DNA from 3 places in the Streptomyces sp. ML-6 genome. Region 2 is predicted to be linked to each of the others. Evidence: riboswitches for the same ligand, from Rfam matches in the RefSeq annotation. Region 2 holds a riboswitch; each other region holds the start of a gene.
The links. Region 2 has a riboswitch for S-adenosylmethionine ahead of thrC (threonine synthase). Riboswitches for the same ligand answer to the same signal wherever they lie in the genome.
Positions count from the first base shown of each region.

Region 1 (2,259 bases), 2.5 Mb from region 2:
TGCTGGAGAAGCTCGGCGTCAACCTGGACCTCTCCGCGCAGCGGGTCGTCGAGGTCGCCGAGGAGGCGGGCATCACCTTCTGCTTCGCGGTGCGCTTCCACCCCGCCCTGCGGTACGCGGCCAGGGCCCGCAAGGAGCTCGGCGCGCCGACCACGTTCAACATCCTCGGTCCGCTCACCAACCCGGCCCGGGTGCGCTCCCAGGCCGTCGGCGTGGCCGACCCGAAGATGGCGCCCATCGTCGCCGGGGTGCTCGCCGAACGCGGCAACTCCGCGCTGGTCTTCCGCGGCGACGACGGCCTGGACGAGCTGACGACGACCGCGACCTCGCGGGTCTGGGTGGTACGGGACGGAGCCGTCCGCGAGGAGGCGTTCGACCCGCGCGACGTCGGTCTGGAGCTGGTGCCCGTGGAGGCGCTGCGCGGTGCGGACGCCTCGTACAACGCCGATGTGGCCCGTCGGCTGCTGGCGGGCGAGCGGGGGCCGGTGCGCGATGCCGTGCTGCTCAACTCGGCGGCGGCCCTGACGGCGCTGGACCCGACGGACGGCACGCTGAACGAGCAGCTCGCCGCCGGGATGGCGAAGGCGGCCGAGTCCATCGACTCGGGCGCGGCGGCGCGGACGCTGGAGCGCTGGGTGGCGGCCAGCAACGCCTGAGAGCCCGCCGGGCGGTCACATGGTGGCCGCCCGGACGGGTCCGGGCAGACCCGGCAGGTCCCGGCAGGCCCTGACAGGCTCCTGAACGGGCGGAAATGTGACGCAGGGCGCAGTCCGGATCCCGGACCGCGCCTTGCGCGCGTCCGCGCGTATGGCAAGATGCTGGACAGGTCATGAGTGACAGCGACTACGGCCCCGGCCCGCTGTCCGGCAACCCTCCGTCCGTGGCGGGGTGCCCCGGGTGAAGACCAGGCCGTGGGCAGCGAGGTCCGCGGCAAGCGCGGGCCCCTCGGCATCTGTGAATGCCAACCCCCGGGGTCCTGGTCCCTAGGGAGTCTCTTGTGAGCACGCGAATGCGATAGGGCCGGTCGGCCCTCTTCCGCACACCCTTTTTCTCTTTCCGCCGCACTGCCGCATGCCTGCCGGTGCGCGCTCTTCGCCTGCCTCTTACGGGAGTTCGCCATGTCTGTCCCCACCGATGCCATCGACGAGTCGGTTTGTGCCCTGCTGCCCGTTCTGGGCGAGGATGTGACGGTTCCGCTGGTCACCGGGGGTGAAGTCGCGTACGCCGCCCTCGACTACGCCGCCAGCGCGCCCGCCCTGCGGCGGGTCTGGGACGACGTCGCCGCGTACGCTCCGTACTACGGCAGCGTCCACCGCGGCGCCGGCTACCTCTCCCAGCTCTCCACGGACCTCTTCGAGAACAGCCGCGCCACCGTCGCGGAGTTCCTCGGCTGCCGTGCGGACGACCAGGTGGTCTTCACCCGCTCGACCACCGACTCGCTGAACCTGCTGGCCGCGGCGCTCCCCGCCGACTGCCAGGTCTTCGTCTTCGAGACCGAGCACCACGCCTCGCTGCTGCCGTGGCGCGACGCGCGGGTGACCTACCTGAACGCCCCGCGCACCCCGGCCCAGGCCGTCGAGACGCTGGAGCGGGCCCTGGCCGCGCGCGACCCCTACGGCCCCGCGCTGGTCTGCGTCACCGGCGCCTCCAACGTCACCGGCGAGCTGTGGCCGGTCGGGGAACTGGCGGCCGCCGCGCACGCGCACGGCGCCCGGATCGTGCTGGACGCCGCGCAGCTCGCCCCGCACCACCCGGTCGACATCACCGAGCTGGACGTCGACTGGGTCGCCTTCTCCGGGCACAAGCTGTACGCGCCCTTCGGCTCCGGCGTGCTCGCCGGCCGGGCCGACTGGCTGCGGGAGGCCGAGCCCTACCTGGCCGGCGGCGGCGCCTCGCGCAAGGTCGCCCGCCGCACCGACGGCGGGGTGGAGGTCGAATGGCACACCACGGCCGCCCGGCACGAGGCCGGTTCCCCCAACGTCATCGGCGCGTACTCCATCGCCTCCGCCTGCAAGGCGCTGAAGGAGGCGGGTTTCGACGCGCTGGTCGCCCGCGAGCAGCGCCTCGTCGCCGGTGTCCGGGCCGGTCTCGCCGGGATTCCCCAGGTCAAGGTGCTCTCGCTGTTCGGCGACGACGCCCCGCGGGTCGGCGTCATCTCCTTCGTGGTGGAGGGCTGGAACAGCTCGCACTTCGCCGCCGCGCTCTCCGCCGAGTACGGCATCGGGGTCCGCGACGGACTGTTCTGCGCCCACCCCCTGG
Region 1 is NZ_JAOTIK010000001.1:1,830,235-1,832,493, reverse strand. It holds gene trpD (anthranilate phosphoribosyltransferase) at 1-656, shown strand, start outside; SAM riboswitch class IV at 826-943, shown strand; gene OCT49_RS08115 (aminotransferase class V-fold PLP-dependent enzyme) at 1,119-2,259, shown strand, end outside.
Region 1: it holds a riboswitch for S-adenosylmethionine, as region 2 does, so the genes downstream of both, OCT49_RS08115 (aminotransferase class V-fold PLP-dependent enzyme) here and thrC (threonine synthase) in region 2, are expected to answer to the same signal.

Region 2 (2,259 bases):
TTGGACGCGACGAGGACCTGGGCGGAAGGCCGGGTGGAGGGCTGGGCAGTGGGCTGGGCTTCGTGATCGGAGGCCATGTTGCGGAATCTAGCCCGATCACGAACCGCCCAAACGTGCGAAGTCGGGCCGGTTCAGGCCGCGCGGCGCGAAACGTACTCCTCGATCTCGCGCATCGGGGGCCGCTCCTCGGTGTCCACGGCGTGGGTGCGCGGCACGAAGCCGTCCGGGCCCCGCTCGAACTGGGTGAGCGCGGGGCGCACCAAGTGACCGCGGGACAGCCGAAGTTGGGCGGTCCGGTAGATCGCCGCCGCCATCCGGCCCAGCGCCTGCCCGTCCTGGTGCCGGTGCCTGCGCACCCCCACGTCCACCTGGGCCAGCGCGTCCAGCCCCACCGTGTGCAGCGCGTCCACCAGCAGCCCCAGCTCCACCCCGTAGCCCACGGGGAACGGCAGCTGTTCGAGCAGGGACCGGCGCACGGCGTACTCGCCGCCCAGCGGCTGGACGAAACCGGCCAGCTGCGGCCAGTGCAGATTGAGCAGCGGGCGGGCCACCAGCTCGGTCACCCGGCCCCCCTGGGCCGCCGCCCCGCCGGTGCCGTCCCCGAACGGGCGGTCGTACATCGCCTTCACGAACTGCACGTCCGGATCGGTCAGCAGCGGGCCGACGATGCCGGAGACGAAGTCCGCCGAGAAGTCCTTCAGGTCGGCGTCGACGAAGCAGACGATGTCGCCGCCGGTGACCAGGAGGGAGCGCCACAGCACCTCTCCCTTGCCGGGCACGGCCGGTATCCGGGGGAGTATCGCGTCACGGTGCACCACCCGGGCGCCGGCCTCCCGGGCCACCTCGGAGGTGGCGTCCGTGGAACCGGAGTCGATCACCACGAGCTCGTCGACCAGGGGGACCTTCTCCATCAGCTCGCGCCGGATCGTCGTGACGATGTCGCCGACCGTCGCCTCCTCGTCGAGCGCGGGCAGCACCACGCTCACGCTTCCGCGGCGCGGGTCCCCGGCCTTGGCGGCCAGCAGGCGCTCCAACGGACGGTCGGCGGCCGACCAGGAACGCCCGGTCAGCCAGCGTTCGACCTCTTCCAGCACGGTCGATACTCCCTGTTGTGTGATCCATCTCGCGGTTCGGACTGCTGTCTCGACAGCCTGGTGCTTCGGTTACAGTCTTGAACAACGCGGATGACCGTCGCATGTCGGGGTCCATCTGCCAATAAACGCCCGGATCGAAGATCCGGTGCCAAAGAGCTCATCCAGAGGGACTGAGGGAACGGCCCGTTGAAGTCCCGGCAACCCTCCTGCCGGCCGCGAGGACCCGGTGGGGAAGGTGCCAATTCCGTCTTGTGGCGAAGCGCGTCACAAGGAAGATGAGGAGAAAGGGCCTCCGCCATCATGGCTGTGCAGACTGTTGCAGCGAACACCGAATCCTCCGTCGACCTCGGCCCCGCCGCGTCGCTCTCCTGCCGCGAGTGCAAGGAGCGTTTCGACCTCGGCCCCATCTTCGCCTGCGCGTCCTGTTTCGGGCCGCTCGAAGTGGCGTACGACCTGCCGAGCGGTTCCCCCGAGGAGCTGAGGAAGCGCATCGAGGCCGGCCCGAACAACATCTGGCGCTACGCGCCGCTGCTGCCGGTCCCCGCGGACGTCGCGGACAAGCCCAACCTCAACCCCGGCTTCACCAAGCTGGTCAAGGCCGACAACCTCGCCCGCGAGCTGGGCGTCACCGGCGGCCTGTACGTCAAGGACGACTCCGGCAACCCGACGCACTCCTTCAAGGACCGGGTCGTCGCGATCGCCGTCGAGGCCGCCCGCGCCTTCGGCTTCACCACCCTGTCCTGCTCCTCCACCGGCAACCTCGCCGGCGCGGTGGGCGCCGCCGCCGCCCGCGCGGGCTTCCGTTCCTGCGTGTTCATCCCGCACGACCTGGAGCAGGGCAAGGTCGTCATGGCCGCGGTGTACGGCGGTGAGCTGGTCGGCATCGAGGGCAACTACGACGACGTCAACCGCTTCTGCTCGGAGCTCATCGGCGACCCGCTCGGCGAGGGCTGGGGCTTCGTCAACGTCAACCTGCGCCCGTACTACGGCGAGGGCTCCAAGACCCTGGCGTACGAGATCTGCGAGCAGCTCGGCTGGCGGCTGCCGGACCAGATCGTCATCCCGATCGCGTCCGGATCGCAGCTCACGAAGATCGACAAGGGGCTCCAGGAGCTGATCCGGCTCGGTCTCGTCGAGGACAGGCCGTACAAGATCTTCGGCGCCC
Region 2 is NZ_JAOTIK010000001.1:4,345,387-4,347,645, forward strand. It holds gene OCT49_RS19295 (alpha,alpha-trehalose-phosphate synthase (UDP-forming)) at 1-77, opposite strand, end outside; gene OCT49_RS19300 (glucosyl-3-phosphoglycerate synthase) at 132-1,094, opposite strand; SAM riboswitch class I at 1,249-1,376, shown strand; gene thrC (threonine synthase) at 1,395-2,259, shown strand, end outside.

Region 3 (2,259 bases), 2.6 Mb from region 2:
TTCGGTCCACACTGTCCGTGTGGGCCGTGACGGCCCACACGGCCGTTCGGCCGTATCCGCAGGCTGTCGATCCAACGGGAGAAACACCATGCGCCTCCGCTCCACCCCCGCCTCCGCCCTCTCCGTCGCGGCGGCCCTGGTGCTGACCGGCACCGCAATGTCGGTGATGACCGGCACCGCGTCCGCCGGAACGGTGAGCCGTCTCGCAACATGCCAGGAGAAGGCCCTCACCGTGCACGCCTCACCCGGCGGACAGCAGAACGTCGCCCGTGTCGACGTCACCAACCACGGCAGCCGGGCCTGTGTGGTGGACCGGATCCCGACGATCACCTTCACGGGGCTGGACGGCTCCGCCCAGCCCGTGCCGCCCGCCGAGAGCGGCCCCTACACGCTCTCCGCGGGCGAGCGGGCCTACGCCGCCGTCCGCACCGCGGACCCGGCGAGCTCCGAGGGCCACGTCGTCGACGGTCTCTCCGTGGCGGCCGATCCCTCCCACCTGGGCGTCACCTTCAGCGGGGCCACCGTGGGCATGCCCGGGGGCGTCCACGTGTGGGAGCCGATCACCACCCTGTGGCAGGAATCGAGCGCCGCGGCGGACCTCGCCCTGGCGGACGCGGTGGGCTGACGGGCGGCCGCGGACGCGGCGGTACGGCCCGGGGCAGGACGCTCTGCCGCTACAGGCCGTAGGTCGTACCGCCGACGGTCCGCCGCGGGTCCGGGGCCTTCGTCGCGCACAGCGGGCCGCCCTCGAAACCCACGTTGACCAGTGCCGTGGCCCGGCCTGCGGAGTCCACCAGCTTCAGGGCGTGCCACCGCGACAGCCAGAACACGCGGCCGCGGTGCTCGGCGAGCAGTTCCGTCAGGGCCGCCGGGGCGTGCGTCCACACCCTCGGCAGTTCCCCGGCGTGGTCGAAGGCGGGGCGCAGCCCGATCCAGCCGTCGGCGGCGACGTCGCCCGAGGTGAGCAGGAGCTCCACGGCCTGGCCGGGCTCCTGGTGGCACTTCTTGGCGTGGATCCAGTGGACGTGGTGACCGGGGCCGTGGCCGGAGCAGCCGTCATCGGGGATGAGATGGGGGAGCATGGGTTTTCGCCTTCCCGAGATCATGGACCTCAGGTGCTCTGCCCCGACGGTCCGCTGTTCCCCGCACGCCGCGCACGGGGCAGGTCCTCACCCGGAGCACCCGCAGCGGAGCGGGGTGCCGTCCAGTCAGCCGGGGCTGCGCACTGGAACTCATGACCTACGAAGACTGTATCCCACGGCCGGTGATGCCCGACGGGTGGTCAGGGCCCGCACCGGCCGGGGGCGCCGGTCGCCCCGCGCCACCCGCCGGTCGTCGAACTGCCACCCGTCGGCGGTCGTCGAGCCACCACCCCGCCCGTCGTCAGCCGTGCAGCAGGACCGGGAAGGCCGCCAGATCGTTCTGCGTCATCACCGGCAGCTTGCTGATCTCCTCGTCCGGGACGGCCGCCCGCAGCGCGGGGAAACGCTCGAACAGTGCGGGCAGGGCGATGCCGGCCTCGACGCGGGAGAGCCCCGCGCCGGGGCAGATGTGCGGACCGTGGCCGAAGGACATGTGCCGGATCGGGGTCGGCCGGGTGATGTCGAACGCGTCGGCGTCCGCCCCGTGCTGCCCGGTGTCGCGGCCGATGGCCCGGTAGGAGATCACCACGCCCTCGCCCTTCGGGATCACGTCGTCGCCCACCTGGATGTCCTCGGTGGCGAACCGCATCAGCAGATGGGTGGTGGGGGTGTCCCAGCGCAGGGTCTCCTCGATCACCGTCTCCCACGGGATCTCGCCGTCGAGCACCTTGCGCAGCTGGTCGGGGTGGGTGAGCAGGGCCCGCACGGCGTTCAGGATCAGCCCGATGGTGGTCTCGTGACCGGCCGCCACCATCGCCTTGAGATTGCCCACCACCTCCTCCTCGGTGAGCGGTTCGCCGCCCTCCTCGGCCAGGATGAGCGCGCTGGTGAGGTCGTCGGTCGGCCGTGCGGTCTTCTCGCGCACGAGGTCGGTGTAGAAGACGTCCAGCTCGGCCAGCAGCGCCAGGCGCTCCTCCTGCGGCGTGAGCATGGAGAAGAACGCCTCGTACCGCCTCATCAGCATGGGGTGTTCGGCCTCGCCCACGCCCATCAGCATGCCGACGACCCGCATGGGCAGCGGCTGTGCGAACACGGTCTTGAGGTCGACCACCCCGTCCTCGCTCCGCTCGGCGTGCTCGGCGAGGGCGTCGAGCAGTTCCTCGGTGAACTTCTCTAT
Region 3 is NZ_JAOTIK010000001.1:6,913,955-6,916,213, reverse strand. It holds gene OCT49_RS30380 (DUF4232 domain-containing protein) at 89-625, shown strand; gene OCT49_RS30375 (hypothetical protein) at 675-1,082, opposite strand; SAM riboswitch class IV at 1,131-1,240, opposite strand; gene OCT49_RS30370 (cytochrome P450 family protein) at 1,384-2,259, opposite strand, start outside.
Region 3: it holds a riboswitch for S-adenosylmethionine, as region 2 does, so the genes downstream of both, OCT49_RS30375 (hypothetical protein) here and thrC (threonine synthase) in region 2, are expected to answer to the same signal.